2 regions of the Methylobacterium sp. J-118 genome follow, and region 1 is predicted to be linked to the other one. Evidence: predicted binding sites of a transcription regulator. Region 1 holds the regulator's gene; the other holds the start of a gene.
What was found. The regulator PhoB, encoded in region 1, activates phosphate uptake and scavenging genes when phosphate is short. The targets are predictions, from matches to a motif close to TGTCATNNANCTGTCAT.
Positions count from the first base shown of each region.

Region 2: AC3IF3_RS13960 (inorganic phosphate transporter) is a predicted target of PhoB. The motif match lies at 5,813-5,829, and genes of this name have one in related genera.

Region 1 is NZ_JBYQFA010000001.1:483,454-498,326, forward strand. Features, by position in the region: gene AC3IF3_RS02270 (hypothetical protein) at 1-78, opposite strand, end outside; gene AC3IF3_RS02275 (aminopeptidase P family protein) at 108-1,946, shown strand; gene AC3IF3_RS02280 (protein-disulfide reductase DsbD family protein) at 2,476-4,626, shown strand; gene phoB (phosphate regulon transcriptional regulator PhoB) at 4,704-5,399, opposite strand; gene phoU (phosphate signaling complex protein PhoU) at 5,534-6,244, opposite strand; gene pstB (phosphate ABC transporter ATP-binding protein PstB) at 6,382-7,212, opposite strand; gene pstA (phosphate ABC transporter permease PstA) at 7,238-8,125, opposite strand; gene pstC (phosphate ABC transporter permease subunit PstC) at 8,134-9,111, opposite strand; gene pstS (phosphate ABC transporter substrate-binding protein PstS) at 9,197-10,237, opposite strand; gene AC3IF3_RS02315 (hypothetical protein) at 10,468-10,713, shown strand; gene AC3IF3_RS02320 (hypothetical protein) at 10,737-10,937, opposite strand; gene recN (DNA repair protein RecN) at 11,138-12,811, opposite strand; gene AC3IF3_RS02330 (outer membrane protein assembly factor BamD) at 12,981-13,862, opposite strand; gene lpxC (UDP-3-O-acyl-N-acetylglucosamine deacetylase) at 14,052-14,873, opposite strand, start outside.
Region 2 is NZ_JBYQFA010000001.1:2,884,385-2,899,257, reverse strand. Features, by position in the region: gene AC3IF3_RS13980 (LbetaH domain-containing protein) at 1-277, opposite strand, end outside; gene AC3IF3_RS13975 (DUF1045 domain-containing protein) at 270-956, opposite strand; gene AC3IF3_RS13970 (ceramide glucosyltransferase) at 989-2,137, opposite strand; gene AC3IF3_RS13965 (autotransporter family protein) at 2,256-5,453, opposite strand; gene AC3IF3_RS13960 (inorganic phosphate transporter) at 5,883-7,511, shown strand; gene AC3IF3_RS13955 (hypothetical protein) at 7,710-7,961, opposite strand; gene AC3IF3_RS13950 (Ros/MucR family transcriptional regulator) at 7,965-8,378, opposite strand; gene AC3IF3_RS13945 (helix-turn-helix domain-containing protein) at 8,629-9,588, shown strand; gene AC3IF3_RS13940 (MFS transporter) at 9,623-10,951, opposite strand; gene AC3IF3_RS13935 (hydroxymethylglutaryl-CoA lyase) at 11,306-12,253, opposite strand; gene AC3IF3_RS13930 (CaiB/BaiF CoA transferase family protein) at 12,250-13,443, opposite strand; gene AC3IF3_RS13925 (LysR substrate-binding domain-containing protein) at 13,511-14,458, opposite strand; gene AC3IF3_RS13920 (hypothetical protein) at 14,484-14,858, opposite strand.

The sequences.
Region 1 (14,873 bases):
GCTATCGCTCCTTCGACGCCGCCGGCCCCGCGCGCGTGCCGTGTCACCGGCACGCGCGCCGAACAGGCCGGTTGCCACCCTGGCGGCGGGCGCTCTACCCTCGCCGCATGATCGAGCCGCCTCCTTCCCGACCGCGCCAGCGCTTCCAGACCTTCGACGATCCGGGCCACCGCAAGGGCGCCGAGCGGATCGAGGCGCTGCGGTCGGCCCTGCGCGAGGCCGGCCTCGACGGTTTCGTCGTGCCGCGCGCCGACGAGCATCAGTCGGAATACGTGCCCGCCGATGCCGAGCGGCTGGCCTGGCTCACCGGCTTCACCGGCTCCGCCGGGACCGCGGTGATCCTGACGGATTCCGCCGCCCTGGTGGTGGACGGCCGCTACACCCTTCAGGCGCCCGAGCAAATCGATACCGCCATCCTCACGGTCGTGCCCCTGGCCGAGTCGACGCCGGAGGCGTGGATCGGCGCTCACCTCAAGCGCGACCACGTGCTCGGTTATGATCCGTGGCTGCATACGCCGGACGGGCTCGCGCGCCTGGACCGGGCCGCCACCAAAGCGGGGGGCGCGATGCGCGCCGTGCCGAATCTGGTCGACGCGGTCTGGGCCGGCCGGCCGAAGCCGCCCGCCGGGCCGGTCGTCCGCCACCCGGATGCCCTGGCGGGCGAGACGGTCGAGGAGAAGCTGGTTCGGGTGCGCGCGATCCTGGCCGAGGCCGGCTGCGACGCCCTGGTGATCTCGGACCCTCACAACCTCGCCTGGGCGTTCAACCTGCGGGGTGCCGATATCGGCCATACGCCCCTGGCGCTCGGCTACGCGATTCTGCCCCGCGAGGGGCTGGCACGCCTCTTCCTGGTCTCGGCGGAGGTCGACCCGGCCCTGCGCGCGGCCCTCGCCCCCGTCGCCGAGATCCTGCCCCGGGCCGCGCTGGAGGACGGGCTCGGATCCTTGAGCGGGGTACGGGTCCGGCTCGATGCGGCGACGGGCGCCGTCGCCCTGAAGGAAAAGATCGAGGCGGCCGGCGGCACCGTCGATGTCGGCAAGGATCCGATCACCGGGATGAAGGCGGTGAAGAACGCCGCCGAGATCGCCGGCGCGCGCGATGCCCATGGCCGCGACGGGGCGAGCGTCGTGCGCTTCCTCGCCTGGCTCGACGATGCGGCCGCGGCGGGCGGTCTCACCGAGATCGCCGTGGTCGAGGCGCTGGAGGATTTCCGCGCCGCCGGTGGCGACCTGCGCGACGTGTCGTTTCCGACGATCTCGGGATCCGGACCGAATGGGGCGATCGTCCACTACCGGGTCACCCGCGCTAGCGACCGGGCGGTCCGGCCCGGCGAGCTGTTCCTGATCGATTCCGGGGCGCAATACCTGGACGGCACCACCGATATCACCCGCACCGTCGCGATGGGGGAGCCGAGCGCCGCGATGCGCGATCGCTTCACCCGGGTGCTGAAGGGCCACGTCGCTATCGCCCGGGCGGTCTTCCCGAGGGGCACGACCGGCGCCCAGATCGACGCCTTCGCCCGGGCGCCCCTCTGGCAGGCGGGGCTCGATTTCGACCACGGCACGGGCCATGGAGTCGGGGCGTTCCTCTCGGTCCACGAGGGGCCGCAGCGCATCGCCAAGACCGGCACGGTGGCGCTGGAGCCTGGGATGATCCTGTCGAACGAGCCTGGCTACTACGCCGCCGGCGCCTACGGCATCCGGATCGAGAACCTCGTCCTGGTCGAGCCGCGCGCGGTTGCGGGCGGCGAGCGCCCGATGCTCGGCTTCGAGACGCTGACGCTCGCGCCCTACGACCGGCGGTTGATCGATCCGGACCTGCTCGATCCGGGCGAGCGGATCTGGATCGACGCCTATCACGCGCGGGTCCGCGAGGTCCTGATACCGGTCCTTGATGCCGGCGCGCGCACATGGCTGGAGCGGGCGACGGCGCCGCTGCCGGGCTGACGCCGTTACGGCCTTGGGGCGCAAGATGGCCGCTCTTGTGCTGCCGCGCGGCGCAGAACGGATCGACAGATGTCTCGAAGCCGGTGCGCGCTCCGGCCGTGGTCCCGGAGCGTATCGGCACATGCCTCAACGTGCCCTGTATCTCGCCGAGCCGGCTGGAGGATTTGGGCGCCCTTTCGTTCGATCGCCCGTGCGGTCGTGGAATTGCAGAAGCGGCGGCAGGCCGCCGATGACGATCCCGCACAGTCGTTCGTTCCGACAGATGCGCGCGCCGCCCTCGGACTCCGCCCGCTCGGCAGTCGACCACTTTTGCCGGTTGCGGGACGATCAACGGACGGCGTTCCTCGACCTGGTGCTCTTTGAGCCCCGCGGTTGAAGGCCGTCGATGTCGCGGCCCATGGGTCGATCATCCGGGTGCGGGACACGCATCGATTCGGCGCGCTATAAGGCGTCCGTCACGGAAAAGTCCGCCCCAGGCTCGAAGAGACCGCGCGTGAAACCGCGCCCGCCCGGCGCGCGAAGGGACAGCATGATCCGCCGCTTCGCCTTCCAACTCCTGCTGCTCGCCGCCTGCTGCACGCCCGCTTTGGCGCAGGGCCTGCGCACGCCGCCGGATCTCGTGCGGTCGAGCCTCGTGGCCGAGCCCGGCGCGGTGACGGGGGCGCAGCCCTTCACCCTGGCCGTGCGCATGCAGGTGAAGCCCGGCTGGCACGTCTACTGGCGCAATCCGGGGGATTCCGGGCTGCCGCCCGAGGTCACCTGGACCCTGCCGGCCGGCTTCAACGCCGGGGCGATCCGGTGGCCGGCGCCGGAGCGCATCCCGATCGCGACGCTGATGAATTACGGCTACGAGGGCGAGGTCACGCTCCTCGTCCCCGTGACGCCGCCGCCGAGCCTCGATCCCGCGACCCCGGTGGAGATCCGGGCCAAGCTGACCTACCTCGTCTGCGAAACCGAATGCGTGCCGGGCTCGGCGGACCTCGCCCTGACCCTGCCGGTGGGGGCACCGCGGCCCGATCCCGACATCGCGGCCCTGTTCGCCCGCGCCCGGGCCGCCCTCCCCGCACCGGCGCTTTGGCCACTGCGCCTGTCGAGCCAGGGCGACACTCTGCGGCTCGACTTCGCGGCGGCTGGCCTCCGGCCCGACGCGGTCCGGAACGCCGCCTATTTCCCCTATGCCGAAACCGCGATCGACAATGCCGCCGCACAGGTGATGTCGGCCGACGGGACCGGCCTGCACCTCACCCTCGCCCGGAGCAGCCCGACCGATCCGGCGCCCGAGGCCCTTCCCGGCGTGCTGACCCTGGACGAAGTGACGGAGGACGGCAGCCGCCACCTCGCCTTCGCGTATGGCGACGAGCCCATGCTCCCGGCCGTTGGGCCGCCGGTCGACGCGGCGACCCCGCGGCCGGCGTCCGTCCCCGACGGGGATGCGCTGACCCTCGCGACCGCCGCCGCCTTCGCCTTCCTCGGCGGCTTGATCCTGAACCTGATGCCCTGCGTCTTCCCGGTGCTGTCGATCAAGGTGCTGGGTCTCGTCCGGCATGCCGGCGAGAGCCCGGCCCGCCTCCGGTTGCACGGCTTCGCCTACACGGCCGGCGTGCTGGCGAGCTTCCTGGGGCTCGCCGCCCTGCTGATCGCCCTGAAGGGCGGCGGGGCTGCGATCGGCTGGGGCTTCCAACTGCAATCGCCCGCCGTGGTGGCGGGGCTCGCCTATCTGCTGTTCGCGATGGGCCTGAACCTGTCCGGGGCGGTTCAGATCGGGGGCCGGCTCGCCGGTCTCGGCGACGGGCTGGCCCGGCGCGCCGGCCTGAGCGGCTCGTTCTTCACCGGCGTGCTCGCCACGCTGGTGGCGACGCCCTGCACGGCGCCGTTCATGGGCTCGGCGGTGGGCTTCGCCCTGACCCAGAGCGTCGGCGTGGCGCTCGCCGTCTTCGCGAGCCTCGGGCTCGGCCTGGCCCTGCCATTCCTGGCGCTGACCCTCTGGCCGCCGGCCCTGCGGGCGCTGCCGCGGCCGGGCGCCTGGATGGAGACCCTCAAGCAGGGGCTCGCCTTCCCGGTCTATGCCACCGTGGCCTGGCTGATCTGGGTCCTGGCGCAGCAGGTCGAGCCGAGGGGCCTTCTGGCGGCGTTGATCGGCTTGGTGCTGGTGGGCTTCGCCGCCTGGGCCTGGGAGCGCGGGCGCGGCGCTGCGCCCGGGGCCGCCCGGATCGCGCAGGTCGGCGCGGCCCTGGCGCTCTTCGCCGTCGCGGCCCTCGCGCTCACCCTCCCGCAGGACCGTGCGGGTCCGGGCGCGCAGGCCTTCACCGGCGGCGCCGAGCCATTTACCCAGGCGCGCCTGGACACGCTGGTGAACGCGGGCAGACCTGTCTTCGTCAACATGACCGCGGCCTGGTGCATCACCTGCGCGGTCAACGAGACCACCTCCCTCTCCACGAAGGCGGTGCGGACCGCGATGACCGAGCGGGGCGTGACGTACCTGAAGGGCGACTGGACCAACCAGAATCCCGAGATCACCCGCCTCCTGGAAAAGCACGGGCGGAGCGGCGTGCCGCTATACCTGCTCTATGCCGGCGCGGGGGAGCCTCTGGTGCTGCCCCAGATCCTCACCGAGGGGACGGTGCTTCAGGCTCTGGCCTCGGTTCCGACCGCCGACAAGAGCGCCGCGCTGACCCGCTGAGCAGCGCGGCCGGTGTCGATGCAGGGTTTCCAAACGGGCTGGATCCCGGACATTTTGAATCCGAGAGACCGCGCCGCTCAAGCCTCGAGCGAGAAGGTCTCGTCGAAGGCGTATCCGGAGCCGCGGACGGTGCGGATCGGATCGGGCTGGCGCGGACCGTTCAGCGCCTTGCGCAGGCGCCCGACATGCACGTCCACGGTGCGCTCGTCGATATAGACGTCGTGGCCCCAGACCCCGTCGAGGAGCTGTTCCCGGGAGAAGACCCGCCCCGGGGCGAGCATCAGGAATTCGAGCAGGCGGAACTCGGTGGGGCCGAGATGCAGCTCCTCGCCGGCGCGGCGCACCCGGTGGCCGGTGCGGTCGAGTTCGAGATCCCCGGCGGCCAGCCGATCCGAGACATGGGCGGGCTTGGCCCGGCGCAGGAGGGCGCGGATCCGGGCGAGCAGCTCCGGGACCGAGAACGGCTTGACGATATAGTCGTCCGCGCCCGTGCCGAGGCCGCGGACCCGGTCCCCCTCCTCCCCCCGGGCGGTGAGCATGATCACCGGTAGACGCTCGGTCTCGCGCCGGGCGCGGATGCGGCGGCAGAGCTCGATCCCGGAGAGGCCCGGCAGCATCCAGTCGAGCAGGACCAGATCGGGCATGCGCTCGGCCAGGAGCAGTTCCGCATCGTCACCGCGGGCCGCCGTATCGACCAGAAAGCCCTCGGCCTCCAGGTTGTAGCGCAGCAGCGTGGTCAGTGCCTCCTCGTCCTCGACAATCAGGACTTGCATGCTCACGTTCGATGACCTGTTCTAAGGGCGAACCCGCCGCGCGTTCTGGAGGCCCAGCCCGTCTCAACTGGAACCAGCCGTCGCCGCGGCGACCGCCCCGAAGATGGTGAGGCGCCGTGGGTTCGCTCCGGGACCTATTCGTGCTCGACCGTCGCGTAGTTCGACGCATCGTTCTTGGGCCGGTCGCCCGCCAGAGTCTCGCCGGTGGCGAGATAGTGGATGGTCTCGGCGATATTGGTGGTGTGGTCGCCGATGCGTTCGACGTTCTTGGCGCAGAACAGCAGGTGGGTGCAGAACGAAATGTTGCGCGGATCCTCCATCATATAGGTCAGGAGCTCGCGAAACAGCGAATTGTACAGCGCATCGATCTCGCCGTCGCGCTCCCACACGTCATGGGCGGCCTCGATGTCGCGACTCGCGTAGGCATCCAGTACGTCCTTGAGCTGGCCCTCTGCGAGGTCGCTCATGTGGCGGACGCCCAGCACGATCTTCTGTGCCGGGGCCTGATCGGAGATCGCAACCACACGCTTCGCCACGTTCTTGGCGAGGTCGCCGATCCGCTCGAGATCGCCCGAGACGCGGATCGCCGAGATGGTCTCGCGCAGGTCGATCGCGAGCGGCTGGCGCCGGGCGATCAGCAGGACGGACCGCTCCTCGATGTCCCGCTGGAGGGCGTCGAGGCGCTTGTCCGCGAGGATCACCGCCTGGGCGAGCCCGTCGTCCCGCCGGACGAGGGCGTCGGTTGCCTCGGCGGTCATCTTCTCGGCCACGCCGCCCATCTCCGAGATCGAGCGGCGCAGGTTCTCCAGGTCGGTATCGTAGGACGAGACGATATGGCCGGGCATGGGGGAGATCCTTCGATGGGGGCCGCGACGTGCGATGCCTCGGGGACGTGCGATGCCTCGGGTCTGATGCAGATCTTACCCGGCCGCGGCGGCTATGCTCGCGCGCAGCGCCGCGGGGGTGCGGTTTCCGAGGCTGATCAGCCGAAACGGCCGGTGATGTAATCCTGCGTCCGCCGCTCGGTCGGGTTCATGAACAGCCTGTCGGTCGGCCCGACTTCGACGAGCTCGCCGAGATACATGAACGCGGTGAACTGCGAGATGCGCGCCGCCTGCTGCATGTTGTGGGTGACGATCGCGATGGTGAATTCGTCGCGCAGCTGCTCGATCAGTTCCTCGATGCGCCCCGTCGAGATCGGGTCCAGCGCCGAGGTCGGCTCGTCGAACAGGATGACGTCCGGGCGCTGGGCCACGGTGCGGGCGATGCACAGGCGCTGCTGCTGGCCGCCCGACAGGCCCATGCCGGACTGCTTGAGCTTGTCCTTCACCTCGTCCCAGAGCGCCGCCTTGCGCAGCGACGTCTCGACCCGGTCGTCGAGATCCGATTTCCCCAGCTTCTCGTAGAGGCGGATGCCGAAGGCGACGTTGTCGTAGATCGACATCGGGAACGGCGTCGGCTTCTGGAAGACCATGCCGACCCGGGCGCGCAGATCGTTGAGATCGATCTTGGGATCCAGGATGTTCATGCCGTCCAGAAGGATCTGTCCCTCGGCGCGCTGCTCCGGATAGAGGCTGTAGATCCGGTTGAAGGTCCGCAGCAGGGTCGACTTCCCGCAGCCCGAGGGGCCGATCAGGGCCGTCACCTGCCGGTCGTGGAAGTTCAGGTCGATGTTCTTCAGGCCGTGAAAATGGCCGTAGTAGAAGTTCAGCCCCTTCACGGCGATGCGTACGGGGGCATTGGTGTCGGCCACGGTCTTGGCGGAGGCCTGGAACTGGCGGTCGGTGGTGACGGACGCTGCGGCGGTGCTCATCGGGTTGATCCTTCGGGCTTGCGCTTCAGCGGGCACGCTGCGGCTTGATCACCACGCGGGCGATGACCGAGAGGGCGAGGATGGTCATGGTGATCAGGAGTGCCCCGGCCCAGGCGAGCTGCTGCCAGTTGGGATACGGCGAGAGCGCGAATTGGTAGATCATCACGGGCAGGTTCGGGATGCCGCCCATCAGGTCGGCATTGAACCAGCTGTTGTTGTTGAGGGCCGTGAACAGGAGCGGGGCTGTCTCGCCCGCGATGCGGGCCAGAGCCAGGATGATGCCGGTGACGATGCCGGCCGAGGCCGCCCGCCAGGTCACCTTCATGATCACCGTGGAGGGCGGCGCCCCCAGGGCCACGCCCGCTTCCCGCAGGGTGCCGGGGACCAGGCTCAGCATGTCCTCGGTGGTGCGCACGATCACGGGCGTGGCGATGATGGCGAGGGCGACGCCGCCGGCCCAGCCCGAATAGCTGCCCATCGGTCGCACCATCAGCGTGTAGATGAACAGGCCGATCAGGATCGACGGGGCCGAGAGCAGGATGTCGTTAAGGAAGCGGATCACGAAGGACAGTTTCGAGGTCCGGCCGTATTCTGCCAGGAAGGTTCCGGCCATCACGCCGACCGGGGTCGCGATGACGATGCCGATGGTGGTGAGCACGAGGCTGCCGAGGACCGCGTTGGCGATGCCGCCGCCCTCGCTGCCGGGTCCCGGCGTCGGCTGGGTCAGCAGGGTCGACGTGAACCCGCGCACACCCTGGACGATCAGCATCAGCAGGATCGAACCCAGCACGATGACGCCGAGGAGCGTGGCGAGGGCGCAGAAGCCGCGGAGCACCGCGTCGGCCCGGCGCCGGCCGGGACGGACGCGGCTCTGCGCGAGCGGAGGCGCCGCAAGGGTGTTGGTCGCGTCCATGGGGCTCCTCAACCGACCCGCACGCGCCGCGTCAGGATGCGCGCGGCGACCAGAACGATGAAGGTGATGACGAAGAGAATGCAGCCGAGGGCCATCAGGGCGTTGAGCTGCATGCCGTCCGCCTCGTTGAACTCGTTGGCGATCCGGGACGCGATGGTCGAGCCGGGATCGAAGATCGAGGCCGAGAGCCTGTTGGCGTTGCCGACCACGAAGGTGACCGCCATCGTCTCGCCGAGCGCACGGCCGAGGCCGAGCATGATCGCGCCGATGATCGACACCGAGGCGTGCCGGATCAGCACGAAGCGCACCACCTCCCAGGTGGTGCAACCGACCCCGTAGGCGCTCTCCCGCATGATCGTGGGGATCTGGTCGATCATGTCGCGGGCGATGGAGGCCACGAACGGCACGATCATGATCGCCAGGATGATGCCCGCCGTGAGCACGCCGACGCCTGACGGGATCCGAGCGTACAGCACGGTCCCGATGATCGGCAGGCCCTCGACGATGTTGGAAACCGGGATCTCGACGAACTGCGCGAAGAGCGGGGCGAAGATGAACAGGCCCCACATGCCGTAGATGATGCTCGGCACCGCGGCGAGGAGCTCGATCGTCATGGCGACGGGCTTGCGTGCCCAGTTCGGGCAGAGCTGCGTCAGGTAGATCGCGATGCCGAGGGAGATCGGGACGCCGATGGCGAGGGCCAGGAGCGCCGAGATCAGCGTCCCGGTGACGGCCACCAGCGCGCCGTACTGTTCGGTGCCGACGTTCCAGGCGCTCGAGGTCAGGAAACCGAGGCCGAACTGGTGGAAGGCGGGAAGGCCGCCGTAGATGATGGCGCTGAGGATGCCGGCGAGGACGATCAGCACCAGGAGCGCCGCCCCGTAGGCACTGGCCCGGAACAGGGTGTCGAGATTCTTGCTCGGCCCCTTCCGCGCGGCGGTCGCTCGGGTTCGGGCGAGGACAATCGTTTCAGTCAAGGCGGGCATCCGCGATTCTCTGCGAAGGGTGGCGTGGTAACGCGGTGCGATCCCAGAAGCGAGGGAGGAGGCCGAAACCTCCTCCCCGCCACGCTCACATGTTGAAGACGGGCTTCCCGTCCTTGTCCTTCACGTTTTTCCACTCGTCGTGGATCAGTGCCACGACGTTGTCGGGCAGAGGAACATAGTCGAGATCGGAGGCGAGCTTGTCGCCGTTCTTGTAGGCCCAGTCGAAGAACTTGAGCACGGCGGCGGCCTTGGTCGGATCAGCCGGATCCTTGTGGATCAGGATGAAGGTCGCGGCGGTGATCGGCCACGCGTCGTCGCCCGCCTGGTTGGTGAGCGAGATGCCGAAGCCCGGGGCCGACTTCCAGTCGGCGCTGGCGGCGGCGGCCTGGAACGCCTTGTCGTCCGGCTGCGGGAACTTGCCGGACTTGTTCTGCAGCAGGGCGTAGGCAAGCTTGTTCTGCTTGGCGTAGGCGGATTCGACGTAGCCGATCGAATTCGGCACCTGCTTCACGGTGGCGGTCACGCCCTCGTTGCCCTTGCCGCCCTGACCCACCGGCCAGGAGATCGTCGTGGCCGCACCGTAATCCTTCTTCCAGGATTCCGAGGCCTGGGCCAGATAGGTGGTGAAGATGTTGGTCGTGCCCGAGGCATCGGAGCGGTAGACCGGGGTGATGTTGGTCTCGGGCAGCTTCAGACCGTCATTGAGCTTGGCGATCCGCGGATCGGTCCATTTGGAGATCTTGCCGGCGTAGATGTCGGCCAGGATCTCGCCGGTGAGCTTGAGCTTGCCGGGCTCGACGCCCGCGATGTTCACGACCGGAACGACGCCGCCCATTACCGTCGGGAACTGGACGAGACCGTCCTTGGCGAGCTGCTCGCCCTTCAGGGGCGCGTCGGTGGCGCCGAAATCGACCGTCTTGGCCTGGATCTGCTTGATCCCGCCGCCGGACCCGATCGACTGATAGTTCAGGCCCGATCCGGAATCCTTGCGGTAGGCCTCGGCCCACTTCGAATAGACCGGGAATGGAAATGTGGCGCCGGCACCGGTGATGTCGGCGGCGAGCGCAGCGGACGCCAGTTGAACCGTCGCGAGGCCGACGGCGAGCGCGTAAGCGAAGGGTCTCAATGGTATCTCCGTTGCCGTCGGGCGAGAGCCTGCGCTGCCCCGCCGGCATGCTCATGCCCGCGGCAGAGCCTTGCGGCCGTCTACGATGAGACTTAGCGCCGGCCGCCCGATGGGGCGCGGTTACGACAGGGAGATGACACCGGCATGACATCGCGCCGCAGTTCCGGCGGCACGGTTCATGGGTCTCGCGCGTTCCTCACCGGGAATGGCATCGGAAGGACGTTGCATTGGTGGCGGGCGAACGGGCCGATTCAGCGAGTGAGGCCGATCCGGGCTGGCTTGCCCTGCATGCCGAGCGCGAAGCCGTGGAGCGCGCCCTCACCCTCGCGCAGGCGCGCCAGAAGTTCAGCACCGATCCGGAGGCCGCCGCCGCGGCACGGCGCGACGAGGCGGACCTGCTGGTCAATCTCGATCGCGTGCTGACCTTGATTCGGGCCGCCGAGTATCGCCGGACGCCCGGAGCGCGCCGCTGGTAGCGTCGGGGCTGCGGAGTTCCGCGTCAGCTCGCCCGGCGCAGCTCCCGCTCCTTCTGGCGCAGGCGCAGCAGCAGCTCCACGTGGGTGTCGGTGATCGGTTGCGTATCGACGCTGCCCTCGTAGACTGTGCGCAGGGACAGGCCGAGTTGGCGCGTATCGATCGCCTGTTTGAGCGGCTGTCCCGCGCACGGGAGCGCATCGGGCTCGACGACTGACAGCTTCATGTTTACCTCCCGCCCATCGACCGCCCAAACCCGCTGCGGCGCCGGGATTTGTTAAGTGTCAGCCGGAATGGTTAACGAACCGTTACTCTCAACCAACGGTTAAGCTTACCTGTCACGACAGACCTTGGCGCGAACCTCGGACCCTCGACCATTATCCGACCGCTTCCCGCGCTACGAAGGCCGCCGCGCGGGACGCAGTCTCAACCGTCGGCACCCTGGAGCAACCGCGCCGCGGCCGCGCGGGCCTCGTCGGTTATTGTGGCGCCGGCCAGCATCCGGGCGATCTCCTCCCGGCGCTCGGCGACGGGCAAGCTCTCCACACGGGTGGCGACGCGGCCGGCGCCCTTCACCGGCGCCTTGGCGATCAGGAAATGCGTGTCGGCGCGCGCGGCTACCTGCGGGGCGTGGGTGACGGCGACGACCTGCACGGTGGTCGCCAGCCGGGCAAGGCGCAGGCCGATGGCGTCGGCCACCGCACCCCCGACGCCGGTATCGATCTCATCGAAGATCAGTGTCGGGGCCGAGCCCTTGTCGGCCAGCACCACCTTGAGCGCCAGCATGAACCGCGACAACTCGCCCCCCGAGGCGACCTTCATCATCGGGCCCGGCTTGGTCCCGGGATTGGTCTGCGCCCAGAACTCGACGCGGTCTGTGCCGGCCGGATCGCGTGACTCCGGGTCGGTGGCGATCTCGGTGATGAAACGGGCACGCTCCAGCTTCAGGGGCGGCAGCTCGGCCTTCACGGCGGCGTCGAGCTGCTTGGCCGCGCGGCGGCGGCCGGCGCTGAGCTTCTCGGCCGCCTCCGCGTAGCCGGTCTCCGCCCCGGCGAGCGCCTGTTCCAGGCCGGTCAGCGCCGCCTCGCCGGCATCGATCGCCGCCACGTCGCCGGCGTAGCGCTCGGCTAGGGCGGCGAGATCGTCGGCCGGGACGTCGTATTTGCGGGCGGCGGCCCGCAGGGCGAACAGGCGTTCCTCCACCCGTTCCAGATCGCGGGGGTCGAACTCGGTCTCCGCCACCGCCGCGTCGAGCACGGCGCGGGCCTCGTCGAGGGCGACCAGCGCGGCGTCCAGGGTGTTGACGCAGGGATCCACGAGGGCCGGGAGCTGCGCGGCGCGGCGTTCGAGCTTGCGCAGGGCGGCCGAGATGTGGGGTACGCCCGAATGGGGGCCGCCCACGGCCTCGAGCGCCTCGTTGAGCTCGCGCGCCACCTTCTCCGATTGCTGCATGATGCTGCGGCGCTCGGCGAGCTGGGCTTCCTCCCCCGGGAGTGGCGCGAGCGCGGCCAGTTCCTCCACGGCGTGGCGCAGGAACTCGGCCTCCTTGCGGGCCGCCTCGATGCGCGCGCGGTGCTCGGCGAGCGCGGCGCGGGCCGAGCGCACCGCCCGGGAGGCCGTCGCCACCTTGGCGAGCGGGCCCTGAAGGCCCCCGAAGGCGTCGAGGATCGCCCGGTGCGTGGCCGGATCGGCCAGCGCCCGGTCGTCGTGCTGCCCGTGGATCTCCACGAGAGCCGCGCCGATCGCCCGCAGGACCTGGACGCCCACCGGCTGATCGTTGACGAAGGCGCGGGTGCGGCCGTCCGCCATCTGGGACCGCCGCAGGATCAGGTCGCCCTCGGTGTCGATCTCGGCCTCGGCGGCGATCCGGCGCGCCGGATGGCCGAGGGGCAGGTCGAATACCGCCGTGACCACGCCCTGCGCTTCCCCGTGCCGGACGAGGCGGCCGTCGCCGCGGCCGCCGAGCGCCAGGGCGAAGGCATCGAGCAGGATCGATTTGCCCGCGCCTGTCTCCCCGGTCAGGACGCTGAGGCCCGAGCGGAAATTGAGTTCGAGTCGATCGATCAGGACGATGTCGCGGATCGCGAGCTGCGCCAGCATGCGGCGAGACTGTTCCTCAGGGCGGGATCGCAGACATAAGCCCGACGGGGCGCCGATTCACCCCAAAAATGCGGCCGCCCGGTCGCCCGGTGCCCAAGAACGGCAAGGGCCCGGAGCGGAGGCTCCGGGCCCTGACATATCGAGAACGGCCCGATCGGGGGCCGGCCCCTCACTCGGCCGAGGCGGTCTTGCCCGTGACCGTGCGGTAGATCTTCGAGAGGAAGGACGACTTCTCCTCGCGGGGCTCCACGCCGTTCTGGGCCAGGAGCGCGTGCGCGTCCTTGTACCAGGGGCTTTCCGGGAAGTTGTGCCCGAGCACCGCGGCGGCGTTCTGCGCCTCCTGGGTGATGCCGAGCGCCCAGTAGGCCTCGGTCAGGCGCTCCAGCGCCTCCTCGGCATGGCGGGTGGTCTGATACTTGGACACCACGTCGCGGAAGCGGTTGATCGCCGCCGGGAAGTTGCGCCGCTCCAGGTAGAAGCGTCCGACTTCCATCTCCTTACCGGCGAGCTGGTCGCGGGTGATCTGGATCTTCGCCTTGGCGTCGGTGGCGTATTCGGAGGTCGGATACTTCTGGACCAGCTCCTGCAGGGAGGCGAGCGCCTTCTCGGAGCGCTCCTGGTCGCGGGTCACGTCCGGGATCTGCTTGTAGTTCGACATCGCCATCAAGTACTGCGCGTAGGCCGCGTCCTTGCTGGCCGGGTGCCGCTGCAGGTAGCGCTTCGAGGCGCTGATCGCGTCGTCGTACTTCTGGCCCTCGTAATTGGCGTAGGCCGTCATCAGCAGCGCCTTCCGGGACCATTCCGAATACTGGTACTGCTTGTCGAGGCTGTCGAACTTCTTGACCGCGCCCTCGTAGTCGCTGTCCTCGAGCTTGGCCAAGCCGTCACTGTAGAGCTTGTCGGCCGGGACGTCGGGGACGACCTCGGGCTTGTACTTCTCGGAGAAGAGGTTGGTCGGGTCGAAGTCGCAGCCGCCGAGGCCCAGGCCGAGGATGGCCACGAGGGGGGCCGCGAAGGCCGCCGCCCGGCGATGACGAATGGTGACAGGCATCTGGCGCTCTTTCCCGAACTGGCGCCATCCTGCGCCGTCATGCCATCGCGTGGGTGGACTCGACCCGTTCGGGTCTCGGCCGCCGTTCACGGACCGTTAAACCGTGCCGTTCGATTCGGGCACGAAAGCGGCAAGGCTGAGGCGGCGAGGATCCTTGGCCGGCTGTGTCCCGCAGGCCACAGAGACGTTTCAGAGATCGCCGGCGAAGGCGGCGATGCCGAGGCCGACGCCGAGTTCCGAGAGAACGGTCTCGCGCCGCGAGCCCTGCGCCTCCACGATGGCGTAGTTCGCCCGGTCGGAGAAGAGGGCGGAGAGCACGCCGACATTCATCCGGTGGCCGCCACAATAGGAGCGGTAGGCCCCCTGGATCGGCAGACCGGCCAGAGCGAGGTCGCCGATCGCGTCGAGAATCTTGTGCCGGACGAACTCGTCCGGGAAGCGCAGCCCCTCGGGGTTGACCACCGCGGTCTCGCCGACCGCCACGGTGTTCTCCAGCGAGGCGCCCAGGGCGAAGCCCGCCTTCCAGTAGCGCTCCACGTCCCGCATCATCCCGAAGGTACGGGCGCCGGCGATCTCGCGGCGGTACACGGCGGGCGACAGGTCCATCGCCTTGCGCGAGCGGCCGATCACCGGGCTCTCGAAATCGATCTCGACGTCGAGGCGGAAGCCCCTGTCGATCGGCCGGAGTTCCGCGAAGGAGCGGCCGGTCTCGATGCGGATGTGGCGCAGGATCTTGAGCCAGCGCCGCGGCATGTCGCAGGTGGCGATCCCGACCCGGTCGATCGCCTGGATGAAGGGGAGTGCGGAACCGTCGAGGATCGGCATCTCGGGCCCGTCGATCTCGACCAGGGCGTTGTCGACGCCCAGACCGTAGAGGGCGGACATCAGATGCTCGACGGTGGCCACCGCGCCGGTGTCGACCTGTCCGAGGACGGTGCAGAGCTCGGTGGCGGAGACGAGGGCATGATGCGCTTTGATCAGGCGATCGTTGCCGTGGGTGGTACCGGTGCG
Region 2 (14,873 bases), 2.4 Mb from region 1:
GCCAGTAGGCGCGGGCCCGGTAGGTGAAATGCGCCTGCGATGCGCGCTCCATCGGATGGTTGCCGGGATTGATCCGCACGCTCGCGGCGATCGAGCAGAACTTGCCGATCGTCGTGTAGATCACCTCGCCGTCCTGGGCGATGTAGGAATAATCGTCCAGGACCGATTCGGTGATGCGGGTGCGGGCCCCGATCTCGGTGTAGTGGCCGAGGCGGCTTGCCTGGACCCGGGCGCTGGGATCGATGGCGGGCGCGAGCCCGAGGGGCTGGTCAGCCATGGGCGTCTCCGAAGGGCAGGCGCGCCAGGAGCCGGAACGGCCCGGACCCGTCCTGGGTCAGGAGGCACACCGCGTCGATCACGGCGGGCTCCGGGCCCGAGGCGGCATAGGCCGCGGCGAGGCGCCGGTGCCAGCCGTCGTGGTCGGGCCCCGGCAGGGCGTCGGTCAGGGTCATGTGGAAGCGGAAGGCCTCGAACACGTAGGGGTAGCCCCAGCGGTCGAGCAGCGCGCGGCCGCGGGAATCCAGCCGCTCCGGCCGGCGCTTCGCGCGCTCGGCCCCGGTCAGCGGCGCCCGGAACGGGTCGAGGGCGGCGACGCATTCGGCCGCGAGCAGGCCCAGACCCGGCGGCGGGGCCTCCGGCACCAGGGCGAGGAACGGTCCGAGCGCCGCGACCACCAGCGGCCCGAGCGGCACCGGCGGGTGCGCGGCGGCGAGGCCCCGGGCGGCGGCGACGAGATCGGCCTCCGCGGTCCCCGGCGCGAGGCGCAGCGGCGCCTTGAGGGTCGCGTGGAAACCGTAGAGCCGGGCCCCCGCCGTGACCGCAGCGAGGCCGCCCGGTGTCTCCGGATGCGGGACCGTCCGCCCGGACGCGTTGTCGTAGCCGAGCACGGCGTTGCCGAACGCCTCCAGACGCGAGCCCGGAGCAGGGAGCCAGTACAGGGCGTAGCGGCGCGACACGTCCAAAGCCTCCGGGTATCTCGCGGCATTCCTCAGGCCGTCGGCGCGTAGCTCCGGGCGTCGGCGGGCCGGCGCGGACGGACATCCATGGCGTTGCCGCGCCACACGATGGCGCTCTGCACCCAGGCGCCCAGCCAGATCGCCGGGATCAGGAGATCGCGCACCAGGAAGACCGCCGGCATGCGGGGCGAGCGATGCCAGCCCGCGCGGACCGCGAGCCAGTGCTCGGCTCCGTAGCACAGGACCGCGATACCCGCAGCGCCGGAAAGTCCGGCGAGGCTGCCGGACCACAGCGCCAGCAGCAGCGCCGGCAGCAGGACGCCGCTGCCGATCTCCGGGATGAAGAACAGCGGGAAGGTCACCCGCCGCAACCGGGCCCAGCGCAGCTGCCGCGCCCAGACCTCCCGGAAGCCGCGGGGTCCCAGGGGCTGCTCGAAGGGGCTCGCCACGAGATGGACGCGCTTGCCGGCGGCCCGGACCAGCTTGGTGGCGGCCGCGTCCTCGGCGATCTCGGCGGCGAGCGCCTGGAGGCCGCCCTGCGCTTCCAGGAACGGCTTGTGCCACAGCATGCTCTTGCCCTGCGCGAAACCCAGGCCGAACGCCTCGGCGGCGTATTGCCAGCGCGCCTGCAGGGTGTTGAGGAAGGCGCACTCGACCTCGGCCATGAAGCTGCCCGGGCGCGCGCCGGCCGGGGTCGAGCAGACGAGGCCGGTCTCCTCCCGCCACGCGGCCTGGAGGCACTGGAGGTAATCCGGCGGCATGGCCACGTTGGAATCGGCCAGCACCACCCAATCGTGGGCGGCGGCGCGCCAGCCGGGCAGGCAGTTGTTCAGCTTCGGGTTCTCGCTGACGCGCTCGTCGCCGCGGATCAGGCGGGCCGGCACGTGGGGATGGGCGGCGATCAGGCGCTCCACCAGCGGCACGATCGGATCGGCCGGATCGGCCACGCAGAAGATCAGCTCGTAGGCCGGATAGTCGAGGCGGAAGCTCCGGGTCAGCATCTCCTCGCTGTAGGCCTCGACCCCGTGGAGCGGGCGGACCAGGGAGACGGGCGCCCCCGCCGGAAACCGCGACGGCCCGTGGCTTCGGCCGATGCGCCGGCCCGCGATGGCGATGCTGCCGATCTGGACGAGGGCCAGGAGCGCGCCGAGGGCGAGGGCCGGCACCGTGGCGTCAATCATGCGGGATCCCCCGTTGGCGTCCTGAGCGGCCCGGTCGCTAGCGGCCGGACCGCGTCAGTCGTGTGACACGCACGGGATGCGGGCCGGATATTGCCGGCCCGCGGTCGCGGCGTGGTCCTCAGAACCGGAGGGTGAAGTTGCCCTTGACGGCCTGATCCTGGGCCCGGGTGCCGGTCTGGCCGGTATAGGCGACGCCGAGGCTCGCGTTCGGCGCCACCGCCAGGTCCAGGCCGACCTCCGCCACCAGCGCGTCCCGGTCGATCGGAACGCCCGCGCTCAGGAAGGCCGGGCCGGTGCCGAAGCGCAGCAGCGCCGCCGGCACCACGTCCCCGAACGCCCTCCGGTATCCGATGAGCCCCCGCAGCGTCACCGGCAGACCCAGGCCCAGGTCCAGGCTGGTCTGCGCCCGCAGCCCGACGGTGGCCGCCCCGAGGTCGTAGTCGCGCGCGAAACTCGTCAGCGCCGCCGCGCCCCCGGCCTCCGCGAAGGCGTCCCGCCGGATCCCGACATAGGCCCCGCCCACGAACGGCTCCAGATAGGCCGCCGCCGGCTGGACCGCCGCCGCCGCGCCGTCCTTCGACACCAGCACCGCCGGCGCCGGCGCGCCCAGCACGATCTTCCAGCCGAGCTCGCCGAAGCCCTGCAGGGTGTGGCCGCCGCCATGCCCGGTCAGCGTGTCCGACAGCCCGTACAGCACCGCCCGCCGGGTGCGCGTATCCGTGTCGGCGTAAATCACGCCCAGCCGCAGCGAGACCGGCCCCAACTCGGCGCCGCCGTAGACGCCGCCGAACCCGCTCTTGAGCGTCGCGCTCTCCGCCCGGCTCAGGCCGCCGCTCCGCCCGGCGCTGTCGAGATTGGCCTCCGTGTAGCCGCCGACCACGCCGAAGCGCAGCCCGCCCGGCAGGCGTACATCCGCGCCGGCGGCGAAGCCCGCGATCTGCCGGTCGAGGTCGAAGGCGTTGCCGCCCCCGCCGGCCGTGCCGAACGCCCCGAAGCCCTGGCCCCAGAGCCCGAAGACCTGCGGGTCGAGGGTGCGCACCGGCACCCCCGCCACCACCGGCGCCCGGCCCGGCAGATCGGCCGTGTAGGCGGCCGGCAGGCTTCCGTAATCGAGCCCGGTGCCGGGATTGCCCCAGCGCAGGCGGTCGAGCACCGCCTCGCGCACGAAGAACGCGGTCTCGTAGGCGGTCGAGACCGTGCTGGCGTGGATGTCGCCGGCGAGCGCCCGGAAGGCGGCGCCGGCCTCGCCCGTGGTGAAGCCGGACGCGGCGTCGTAGAGCCGGCCGGCGCCGCCCGCCTGGATGGCGTCGGCCGCGGCCGCGCCGTTGCGGCCGGTGGCGGAGCTGGAGAACGCCACGTCGTTGCGGGTGAGCGTCAGGTCGACCTCGTTGGCCAGGTAGCGCAGGCCCGGGCTGAGGAAGGCGAGGTTCGACGTGACGCCGGCGAACTGGCCCGAGACGCCGCCGCCGGCGGTGAGGATCGCGTAGGTGGTGCGCGGGCTGTAGCTGCCCGAGGCGGCCAGCACCTGGACGGTGCCCCCCGACAGGGCGGCGGCGCCGCCGGCCGCGATCCGGTCGGCCTGGCCGGCGGCGTTGGCCTCGACCTGGTAGGTCGAGCCGGGCGCGAAGGCGACCGCGCCGGTGACCGAGAGCGTGCCGATCGCGGTGCCCGGCGCCACCGTGCCCCCGGACAGGGCGCTGATCCCGCCGACCGTGCCCGATCCGCCGAGCAGGCCGCCGGAGCCCACGAAGGCGGTGCCCGCGATGGTGCCGTTGGCGTAGAGGGCGCCGCCCTGGCCGATGGCGACATCGATGGCCAGGCTGTCGGCGGTGTCCATCCGCAGGGTGCCGGTCACGTTTCCGAAGTACCCGGCGGCGGAGTACAGGTCGATGCGGCTCCAGTAGCTCAGCGCGCTGCCGTAGAAGGCGGCCAGCGCGTTGGTCTCGGTGTTGACCAGGATCTGGTTGATGGTTCCCGTGGACAGCTGGCCGTAGAGGCCGCCGCCGGGCGCCAGGGTGCGGGCGGCGGTGGTGGAGCCGCCGTAGAGGGGGGCCAGCAGGATCGACGCGTCCGGCCCGTTGGCGGGGGCCTGCTCGCGGGGGGCCTGGGCGAGGCTCAGGGTCGGCAGGCCGTAGGTGAGCCGGCTCTGGTAGGTGGCATGGTTGGCGGCCGACGGGAGGTAGGGGTTGCCGGCGCCGTTGGCCGCGCTGCCGGCGCAGGCCGCGACGGTGTTGCCGCACTGGGCGGCGAGGTAGGCCTGGATCTGGCCCTGGGCCTGGACGAACTGGTTGGGCAGGTTGATCGCCGTGCCGGTCACCGCGGCGTTGTTGATGTAGGCCGGGTTGGTGAAGGCCTGGGCGAGATCGTAGGCGGCGAGCGCCCGGCTGCCGATGATGTCGAGGGGGTAGTGCACGCCCAGCACGATGCGGTTGTTGGCGTAGTCGGCGGCGCGCAGCAGCATATTTTGGTATTGCTGGGGCACCAGCATCGCCAGGAGGATGCCGTCCGTGAAGGCGTAGGTGGTGTGCCCGCTCGGGAAGGACGGGTTGGTGGCGATCCCGTTGAGCGCGGTCGGGTCGAAGGCGTTGTACTGGGACGGCGCCACCTGCACCGGCCGCGAGGATCCGTAGACGTCCTGGCCCGCTTGCGTGTTGGTGACGCCGTAGGCGAGGTCGTAGACGCTGTTGGTGGTGTTGGGCAGGCCGTTATAGGTCGGCAGGGTGTAGCCGGCCGGGGCCACGGCGGGCACCGCCACGTAGTTGGCCGGGGTCACGCTCGGATTGGTGGCCGCGCCGTTGGCGAAGTAGTTCTTGGCGACGCCGAGATTGTTCCCGGAGAAGGTGTAGGCGCCGGCCAGCAGGCTGACGACGCTGCCGAGGGGGCCGTTCACGCCCGGCGCGACGCCGCGCTGGTAGATCGGCCCGAGCTGGGCGCCGAGGCCGCCGACGAGCTGCTGGGGCACGATGCCGTTGATCGCCGTCTGGGCCGGCAGGCCGCCCGCGAGGTTGGCGGCCACCCCGTAGGTGCCGAGCCCCGAGGCGGACAGGTCGTTGCTGATCGAGCCGAGCAGGTTCTTGTCGCTGATCGCGTTCTGCTGCTGGGACAGGCCGGCCGCGTTGTTGAGCGCCACCCCCTGCGACAGGTTGAGCTGCAGCGTCCGCTGACCGGTCGCGGTGGCGTTGAGCGCCAGATAGGGGGCCAGGAGATTGAGCACGTTGACGTCGGACGGCGTCGTGTTGGCGGTCTGTGCCTGCGCGCCCGGCCCGAATACCGCGACCGTCAAGGCCGCGATCGAGATCCCGTGTCGTAACGTCATGTCTGGCCCCCAAAGCCGCGGCCATTCGGCCTGCGGCGGGAGGTTTAGCGAAATACGCGGCTCCGCCAGCGTCATAATTAAGTCATCTTCAGCAGAATCGCTGCGTGTCGCATCGAAGCAACAGATCGATAACTTAGCCAGCACAGCAAAGTCCCGGTCTTCATCTGTCGGGAAACCGCCGAACATCCTCACCGCGAGGCGAAAGCTCTGCGCGTGCCGTAACCCCGTCGGCCGACAGGGGCACGCGCGGCGCGGCGAAGGCGGATGCATCGCGCGGGCCGCCCGGCCGAAGTGGTTCCAGCACTGCGCAGTCCTTCGCCGCGCGAATGGTGTGACCCGCAACCCGGATCGAAGGGTGCCGTCACCGAAGCGTCACGCGCGGATCTTAATCCCGCATTCACCAGCACAACCGGTTCCGCGCGAGGGTTCATGTCCGATTCTGCCGTGATCCCCTCGGGGATCCTAGGGAACAGGCCCGCGGGCGGGCCGCGCCTCGAACATCGGATCCATCCCGGCGGGGTGATCGCGTTCCTGCTCGTCCTGGTGGCGGGGCTCGGCTACGCGGTGGTGAGCCTGATCACCGACATGAACGCGGTCGGCGAGGCACCGCTGGCCTACGGCGCCTTCGCGCTCCTCGGCCTCGCCCTGCTGATCGCCCTCGCCTTCGAGTTCGTGAACGGGTTCCACGACACCGCCAACGCGGTCGCCACGGTGATCTACACCCACTCGCTGCCGCCGCTCGTGGCGGTGATCTGGTCGGGCTTCTTCAACTTCCTCGGCGTGATGCTCTCCTCCGGCGCGGTGGCCTACGCCATCGTCACGCTGCTGCCGGTGGAGCTGATCCTGAACGTCGGCTCTGGGGCGGGCTACGCGATGATCTTCGCGCTGCTGCTGGCGGCGATCATCTGGAACCTCGGGACCTGGGCCATGGGCCTGCCGAACTCGTCCTCCCACGCCCTGATCGGATCGGTGCTGGGCGTCGGCCTCGCCAACCAGCTGATGAGCGGCGGCGACGGCACCTCGGGCGTCGACTGGGGCCAGGCGCTCAACGTGTTCAAGGCGCTGCTGTTCTCACCGGTCTGCGGCTTCGTGCTGGCGGCGCTGCTGCTGCTCGCCCTGAAATTCGCCGTGCGCCGCAAGGACCTCTACGAGGCGCCGAAGGGCGACGCCCCCCCGCCCCTGTGGATCCGGGGCATGCTGATCCTCACCTGCACGCTGGTCTCGTTCTTCCACGGCGGCAATGACGGGCAGAAGGGCATGGGCCTGATCATGCTGATCCTGATCGGCGCCGCCCCCACCGCCTACGCCCTGAACCGCACCATGTCGGACGACACGACGCCGGCCTTCATTCAGACCTCGACGGCGGCAAGCCAGGTGTTCTCCGCCCACGCCCCCGGTGCCGCGGCGCCGGATGCCGCCGCGGCGCGCCGGACTGTGACGGAGGCGCTGAAGACCAAGGCGGTGAACACGCCTCCGGTCTACGCGGCCCTATCCGTGCTCTCCACCGACATCGCCGCCAGCGTGAAGAACTACGGTGCGATCCGGACCGTGCCGGCCGCCCAGACGCAGAACCTGCGCAGCGACATGTATCTCGCCGCCGACGCGGTGCGTGTCCTGCCGAACGCGGGTGCCGATCTCTCGGAGGCCGAGAAGGCGACGCTGAAGCGCTACGCGGGGCTGCTCAACGACGGCACGCGCTACATCCCGGGCTGGGTGAAGGTCTGCGTGGCCCTGGCGCTCGGCCTCGGCACCATGGTCGGGTGGCGGCGCATCGTCGTGACCGTGGGCGAGAAGATCGGCAAGACGCACCTGACCTACGCGCAGGGTGCCTCCGCCGAGATCGTGGCCGCCGGCACGATCGGGCTGGCCGAACTCTACGGATTGCCGGTCTCGACCACCCACATCCTGTCCTCGGGCGTCGCCGGGACGATGGCGGCCAACGGCTCGGGCCTGCAGATGTCGACCGTGCGCAACATGGCGCTGGCCTGGATCATGACCCTCCCGGCCGCCATCACGCTCGCCGCCGGACTGTTCTTCATCCTGCGTCACCTGTTCTGACACGGCGCACGCGGCGTCCCGGACTCCGAAGCCGGGACGCCGCGCCACGTTCCGAGTCGCATCGTCCCGGACGCCGATCCCCGGCCTCCGGGACGATTCCGTTTCGCAGCCGGTCGGACCGGCCGGCCCGCCCCGCACGCCCCCCCGGGCGCGGAGCGGGCGGCCTGCGCCCCGCCGGCTGCGGCGCCCCCCGGCGCCTCAGGAACTCGCCATCGCCCGGACGAAGGCCAGGCAGGTCCGGCGCGCGGCCGCATTCTCGATCCCCGCGAAGATGGTGACGAGATCGGCCGCCTGCCTGACGGCTTCGTCCTGCCGGTCCTTGTCCGGGAAGAAGGACGCGAGCGGCACATCCAGCGCCTTCGCGAGGCAGGCGAGTGTATGTTCGGTCCGGGCCGAATCGGCGGATGACGCGGGCCGCTGGTTCGGCCCGTGCGAGCAGCGGAGCGCCATCGCTCAGGCCGCCCGGTGGCCGAGCTGGATCGCCTTGGCGATCTGCGATCGCTTGGCGGCGTAGCCCGGGGCGACCATCGGGTAATCGGCCGGCAGCCCGTATTGGAGGCGGTAGCGCTCCGGGGTGAGCCCGTGGGCGGTGAGGTGGCGCTTCAGGGTCTTGTAGGACCGGCCGTCGATGAAGCTGATCAGGCCATCATGCTGGATCGAGGCCTCGACCTGCCCCGCATTCGGCCCGGCCCAGCTCGATCCGACCTTCGCCTGGCCGTCGCGCAGATCCGAGATCGCCATGTGCACCTGATCGATCAGATCCGGCAGATCCGCGATGCCGACGGCGTTCCGGGACACGTAGGCCGCCACGATGGCACCGACCTTCTGCAGCATGAAGGTGGGGTGGTGTTCTTTGAGGTTGTCCATTTCGAGCATCGCCATCTGTTGAACCTCTGCGGGATCGTCGAGTTTTTCCCGTAGTGCCTTGCGGCAGATCGGGAATCGCTCGGATCCGAGAGGCGCTCGGGAGACCGAACTATTGTTTACCTCAAGTACGTTTCCCGTCACTTCTTGAGGATGCAGATGATATACAATATGTGTCGATTCGTGCTTGTCCGATGGCGCGAGGATTCTTGACCAGCTGCGCAAACGGGTGGGCGTAGGGGTAAATTTACCAATGCAGCCGCTGTTTTCGACCGACGGTACGCACCCCAAAGACAGCTTCCCGCTCTGGCGCGACCTCCTGCGCCAGCGGCAGTTGCCGATCGAGGTCGAGCGCCTCGATGATTCTCCGTTCGAAGGCCGGCTCGATGTCGCCGCGGTCGGCCCGCTGCTTCTGACCCGCATCGCGCAGGGCGCTGTCCGCAACGAGGCCACGCCCGAACTCCTGCGGCGCCTCAGGAAGGGCGACACGCTCGTCGTGCTGTTCAAGCTCGCCGGATCCCTGCTCGTGCAGCAGGACGAGCGCACGGCGGGCCAGCGGCCGGGCGATGTCTGCGTGCTCGACCACCGTCCGGCCGTGCTCGAATCCGGTCCGGGCAGCCAGTCCATGTTCCTGGAACTGCCGCGGCAGCGCCTGGAGAGCCGGCTCGGGCCCGCCCGGCTCTACACGGCCCTGCCCATCGGCGCGGAACTCGGCTCCGCGACGCTCGTCAGGACGTTCTTTCACGATCTGATCCAGGTGCGGCGACAGCTCACCCCGGACGCCGCGGCCCGGATGGCGGATGTCGGTGTCGATCTGATCGTGGCCAGCATCGCCGAGCGGCTGGCGCAGGAGGTGCCCCAGCCCCTGCACGGCACCGTCGTGGTCCAGCGGGCCAAGGCCTATGTCGAGGCCCATCTCGGCGATCCCGACCTGGACCCGCCCCAGCTCGCCGCCGCCATGGGCGTGTCGCTCCGGCGCCTGCAGGAGCTGTTCCACGAGCACGGCCAGCCGATCTCAGACTGGATCTGGCACCGGCGCCTGGAGGCGGCCGCCCGGCGGCTGGCCGATCCGAGCTGCGGCCATCTGCCGATCGGGACGCTCGCCTATGGCTGCGGCTTCGCCAGCCAGGCGCACTTCGCCCGCCGCTTCAAGCACCATCATGGACTGACGCCCAGCGAATACCGGCAGGGCGCCGTCTCGGTGCGGATCTGAACCGCCGTCCCGGCCGGGTCCGGGCCGGCGCCGGTCAGACCGCGCGGTCGTTGCGTCGCAGGCTCGCCGGCATGGCGAAGAGCGCGAGCGCCGCGGCCACGAGGCAGAGCGCGCCGATGCCGTAGAGGGCGGGCGTGGTCGAACCGGTCAGGTCCTTGACCCAGCCGACCATCACCGGGCTGACGATGCCGCCGAACTGGCCGAGGGTGTTGATCAGCGCGATCCCGCCCGCCGCGCCGACGCCGGTGACGAGCTTGGCCGGCAGCGTCCAGAAGGTCGGGATCGAGGCCACGATGCCGGCCCCCAGCAGGGCGAGCGCGAACATCAGCGGCACGATGTGCTTGTCGAACAGGCCGGCGCCGAAGAAGCCGAGCGCCGCCGCGATGGCGAGCCCCGCGACGAATTTCGGCCGCTCCCCCGAGGCGTCGGAGAGGCGCCCGACCACCACCATGCTGATCGCCCCGCAGATGTAGGGGATCGCCGTCAGGAAGCCCACGGAGGCGGCCTGCGCGCCGCTCGCGGTCTTGATCAGGTCCGGTCCCCAGAAATTCAGGCCGTAGGAGCCGATCTGCAGCAGGAAGTAGATCAGCGCGATCATCAGGAAGCCCGGCTGGCGGATCGCCCCGAGGAGCGAGTGGTCGCCGATCTCGCGGTTGTGGTGGGCGATGCGGCTCGACAGGAGCGCCTTCTCGGGCTCGGACAGCCAGCCCGCATCGGCGATCCGGTCCTCGAGCCGCGTCAGCACCAGGAGGCCGAGGACGAGGCAGGGCAGGCCGCCGGCCAGGAACAGCCATTGCCAGCCGGCCAGGCCCCCGACGCCGTTGAGGCCGCCGAGGATCAGCCCCGCCACCGGCGCCCCGAAGATGCCCGAGAAGGCCGAGGCCACGAACATGAAGGAGGTGATCCGGCCGCGATGCGAGGCCGGGAACCACAGGGTCAGGTAGTAGAGGATGCCCGGTGCGAAGCCCGCCTCCATGGCGCCGATCAGGAAGCGCAGGGCGTAGAAGTGCCACTCGCTGCGGATGAGGATCATCAGGGCCGTGGCGATGCCCCAGGAGATCATGATCCGGGCGATCCAGCGCCGTGCCCCGACCCGGTAGAGCATCAGGTTCGAGGGCACCTCGAAGATCACGTAGCCGATCACGAACATGCTCGCGCCGAGGCCGTAGGCGACGTTGCTGAAGCCGAGGTCGCTCTGGAGCTGGAACTTGGCGAAGCTGATGTTGATGCGGTCGAAGAACGCGAACATGTAGCAGATCATGATCAGCGGCATGAGCCGCCACGCGACCTTGCGGATGACGGCGTTCTCGGCCACCGCGCCGGCCTCGACGGCCTCCGGCGACCCGGACAGGGCTGCGGTCATGGTTTCCTCCGGGGTTGTTTTTTTGGACTTGGGTGAGCGGTGTCGCCTTCGGATGGGCGGCTTCCGGTGGTTCGGTTAGGCTTGCGTGAATCGGACCGCCAGCCAGGGCGCGGGCCCCTCCCCCCTCTGCGGGGGAGGGTGGCCCCTGCGTCAGCAGGGGTCGGGCCGGGACGAAGTCCCGAAAGAGGGGAGCGACGCTTCAGGACTGGACGCGACCCGCATGACGGGCACAGCACGATCCTGCACCGTCGCGCCGCCCCTCTCCCGACCCCCTTCGGGGGCCACCCTCCCCCGCGGAGGGGGGAGGGAGGGCGTCGCGTCCGTCAGAGACATCAGCGCTTCACCGTCGTGGGTTCACGCCGCCCTGGCGGGCGGCGGATGCAGGTCGCTGGCGCGTCCGGCCTTGGCGACCTGGCCGGGCACGTCGTGGCCGACGAGGCGGGGCAGGTCCCGCGACAGGCCGATCAGCGCGGCGAGGTCCAGGCCGGTCGGCACGCCCATCTCGTGGGCCATGTTGACCAGATCCTCGGTGCAGATGTTGCCGGTGGCGCCGGGGGCGAACGGGCAGCCGCCGAGGCCGCCGAGCGCCGCGTCGAACCGCCGGGCGCCGGCCTCGTAGGCGGCCAGCACGTTGGCGAGGCCGAGGCCGCGCGTGTTGTGGAAGTGGAGCGTCAGGCGCCCGGACCCGACCAGCGGCAGCACCCGGGCGACCAGCCGTTCCACCTGCCGGGGATTGGCCATGCCGGTGGTGTCGGCGAGCGTCACCCCGTCGACGCCGAGCGACAGGTAGCGCTCCACCTGAGCCAGGACCTTGTCGGCGGGCTGGTCGCCCTCGAACGGGCAGCCGAAGGCGGTGGCCACGGTGGCGTTGGTGCTGACCGGCGCGCCGTGCACCGCCTCCATGATCCGCGCGAAGCCGGCAATCGAATCGGCCGGGCTCATGCCCATATTGGCGCGGTTGTGGGTCTCGCTCACCGAGGCCACGAGGTTGACCTCGTCGACCTTGGCGGCGAGCGCCCGCTCGGCGCCCTTCGGGTTCGGCACCAGGGCGACGTAGACCGTCCCGGGCCGGCGCCGGATCCCGGCGAAGACCTCGGCGGCGTCTGCGAGCGCCGGCACGGCCTTCGGCGAGACGAAAGAGGAGACCTCGATCCGGGTGAAGCCGGTCTGCGCCAGGGCGTCGATCAGACGGATCTTCTCCTCCGTCGGCACGAAGGCGGCTTCGATCTGGAAGCCGTCGCGGGTGGCGACCTCCTGGACGATCAGCGTGTCGCTCGTCGGGGTGCGGGTCGGGGCGCTCATGCCACGGCTCCCTTCGCGCGCAGGGCGGCGATCCGCTCCGGGTCGAGGCCGAGTTCGGACAGAACCGCGTCCGTGTGGGCGCCGAGCGCCGGGCCCTGCCAGCGGATTTCGCCGGGGGTGTCGGACAGCTTCGGCACGATGCCGGGCATCTTCACCGCGGTCCCGCCGGGCAGCTCGGCCTGGAGGATCATGTCGCGGGCCTGGTAGTGCGGGTCGGCCACGATGTCGGCCACCGAGTAGATCCGGCCCGCCGGCACGTCGGCGGAATCGAGGGCCGCGAGCGCCTCCTCGACGGTCTTGGTCTTCGACCAATCGGCAATGACGCCGTCCAGCATGGCGGATTGCTTGGAGCGGCCATCGTTGTTGCGCAGGCCAGGATCCTCGGCGAGGTCGGGCTGGCCGATCGCCGTCATCAGGCGGCGGAAGATTGGGTCGCTGTTGCCGGCGATGACCACGTAGCCGCCGTCCCGGGTGGGATAGGTGTTCGACGGGGTGATGCCCGGCAGCGCCCCGCCGGTGCGGGTGCGGACCTCGCCCAGCAGATCGTATTCCGGGACGAGGCTCTCCATCACGTTGAACACGCTCTCGACGAGGGAGACGTCGATGACCTGGCCGGCGCCCTGGCCGGTCTTGACCCGCAGGAGCGCCATCAGGGCGCCGATCACCCCGTGGAGCGAGGCGAGGGTGTCGCCGATGCTGACCCCGACCCGCGCCGGGGGCGAATCCGGGCTGCCGGTGGTGAAGCGGATGCCGCCCATCGATTCGCCGATGGCGCCGAAGCCCGGGCGGTCGCGGTACGGGCCGGTCTGGCCGTAGCCCGAGATCCGGACCATCACGAGGTTCGGGTTGAGGGCCGAGAGCACGTCCCAGCCCAGCCCGAGCTTCTCCAGCCCGCCGGGGCGGAAGTTCTCGACCACCACGTCGGCGCTCCGGGCGAGCTGCTTGACGATGTCGAGGCCTTCGGGCGACTTCAGATTGACGGCGATCGATTTCTTGTTGCGCGACTGCAGGTACCACCAGAGCGAGGTGCCCTCGTGCATCTTGCGCCACTTGCGCAGGGGGTCGCCCTCGCCCGGGGGCTCGACCTTGATCACCTCGGCGCCGAACTCGGCCATCAGGCGCGTCGCGAACGGCGCGGCGATGAGCTGACCGAGTTCGAGAACACGGATACCGCTCAGCGGACCGGACATGCGCTCCTCCCTGTTTTGTTGACCGATGAATACTATCGCACCCGGGTGGAAGTCCAAACGCCATCCATCATCGTGCGTTCTCCGGCGGAGAACGCTGGGCCGCGGCGGCGCACAGGTGGTCGCGCAGGAGGGCGGCGGCCGGGGGCAGGAAGCCGGGGCGGACGACGAGGCTCAGCGTGCGCTGCGCCCAGGGGTCGGTGAGCGGCACCGCGGCGAGGCGCATCGACGGTCCGAGCAGGGCGTAGACGGGCTCCGGCACCGTGCCGAGCCCCAGCCCGACCTGCGCCATCCGGCAGATCGCGTCGAAGCTCGGCACGTGCATCCGCAGGCGGAGCGGCCGGCCGAGGCGCCGGGCCTCGTCGCGCAGGGCGGCGTAGATCGAGCTCTCCGCGTGCAGCCCGACATGGTCGTAGTCCAGGGTGTCGGCCAGGGCGACGGCGCCGCGCGCGCTCAGGGGATGGCCCTCCGGCATCACCAGGACGAGGCGGTCGGTCCGGTACGGGCAGACGGCGAGCGTGCGCGTGTCGGTCCCGCCCGCGCAGATGCCGAGATCGGCGAGCCCCTCCTCGACCCCCGCCACCACGCCGCCGCTCGGGCGCTCCTCCAGGTCGACCCGGATCCCGCCCTGGGCGGCCAGGAAGGCCCGGAGATCCTCGGGCAGGAATTCCACGATGGCCGAGAGGTTGGCCAGCACCCGCACGAAGCCGCGCACGCCCCTGGCATGCTCGGCGAGTTCCAGAGCGATCTGCTCGGCGCTCGCCAGCATCCGGCGGGTATGGTGGAGCAGCGTCTCGCCCGCCGGCGTCAGGCGCATGCCCCGGGGCTCCCGGGTGAGCAGCGCGCAGCCGAGGGCGTGCTCCAGCTCGGCGAGCCGCTTGCTCACCGCCGAGGGGGCGATGGCCGCCCGCCTGGCCGCGCCGTTGAGCGTGCCCTCCGCGCAGATCGCCGCGAACAGGCGCAGCGTCTTGAGGTCGAGGCGGCTCAGGACCGCGGCGGCGGGCAGGTCGGCGGACATCCGGTCTCCCCCGAAACCGAGGCGGTCAGTCCCGCGATCCGACCGGCTGGCCGTAATGGCCGTGGCCGAGCTTCGCGCCCTGCCGGTTGACCCGGCCGAAGCGCAGCACCGCCTGCTCCAGATAGGCGATCGCGTCGACGAGATGGGTGCGCGCCGACGCGATGGTGTCCTCCCCCTCCTCGACCGGGGTCTCGGCGAGCTTCACGGCGGCGATCAGCACCCGGTCGCGCTCGTCCTCGATCCGCGGGTCGCGCTCGACATGGCTGCGGACCCGGGAGTCGTAGGCCTCGATGACCGACCAGGGCAGCGCGTCCTTGCCGGCCGGGGCCCGGAAGGCCAGGGCGTGGCGCCGGGCGGCCGCGCTGGCGGCCCTGACGTGGTCGGCGAGTTCTGCATCCATGCCTGGTCTCCGCGG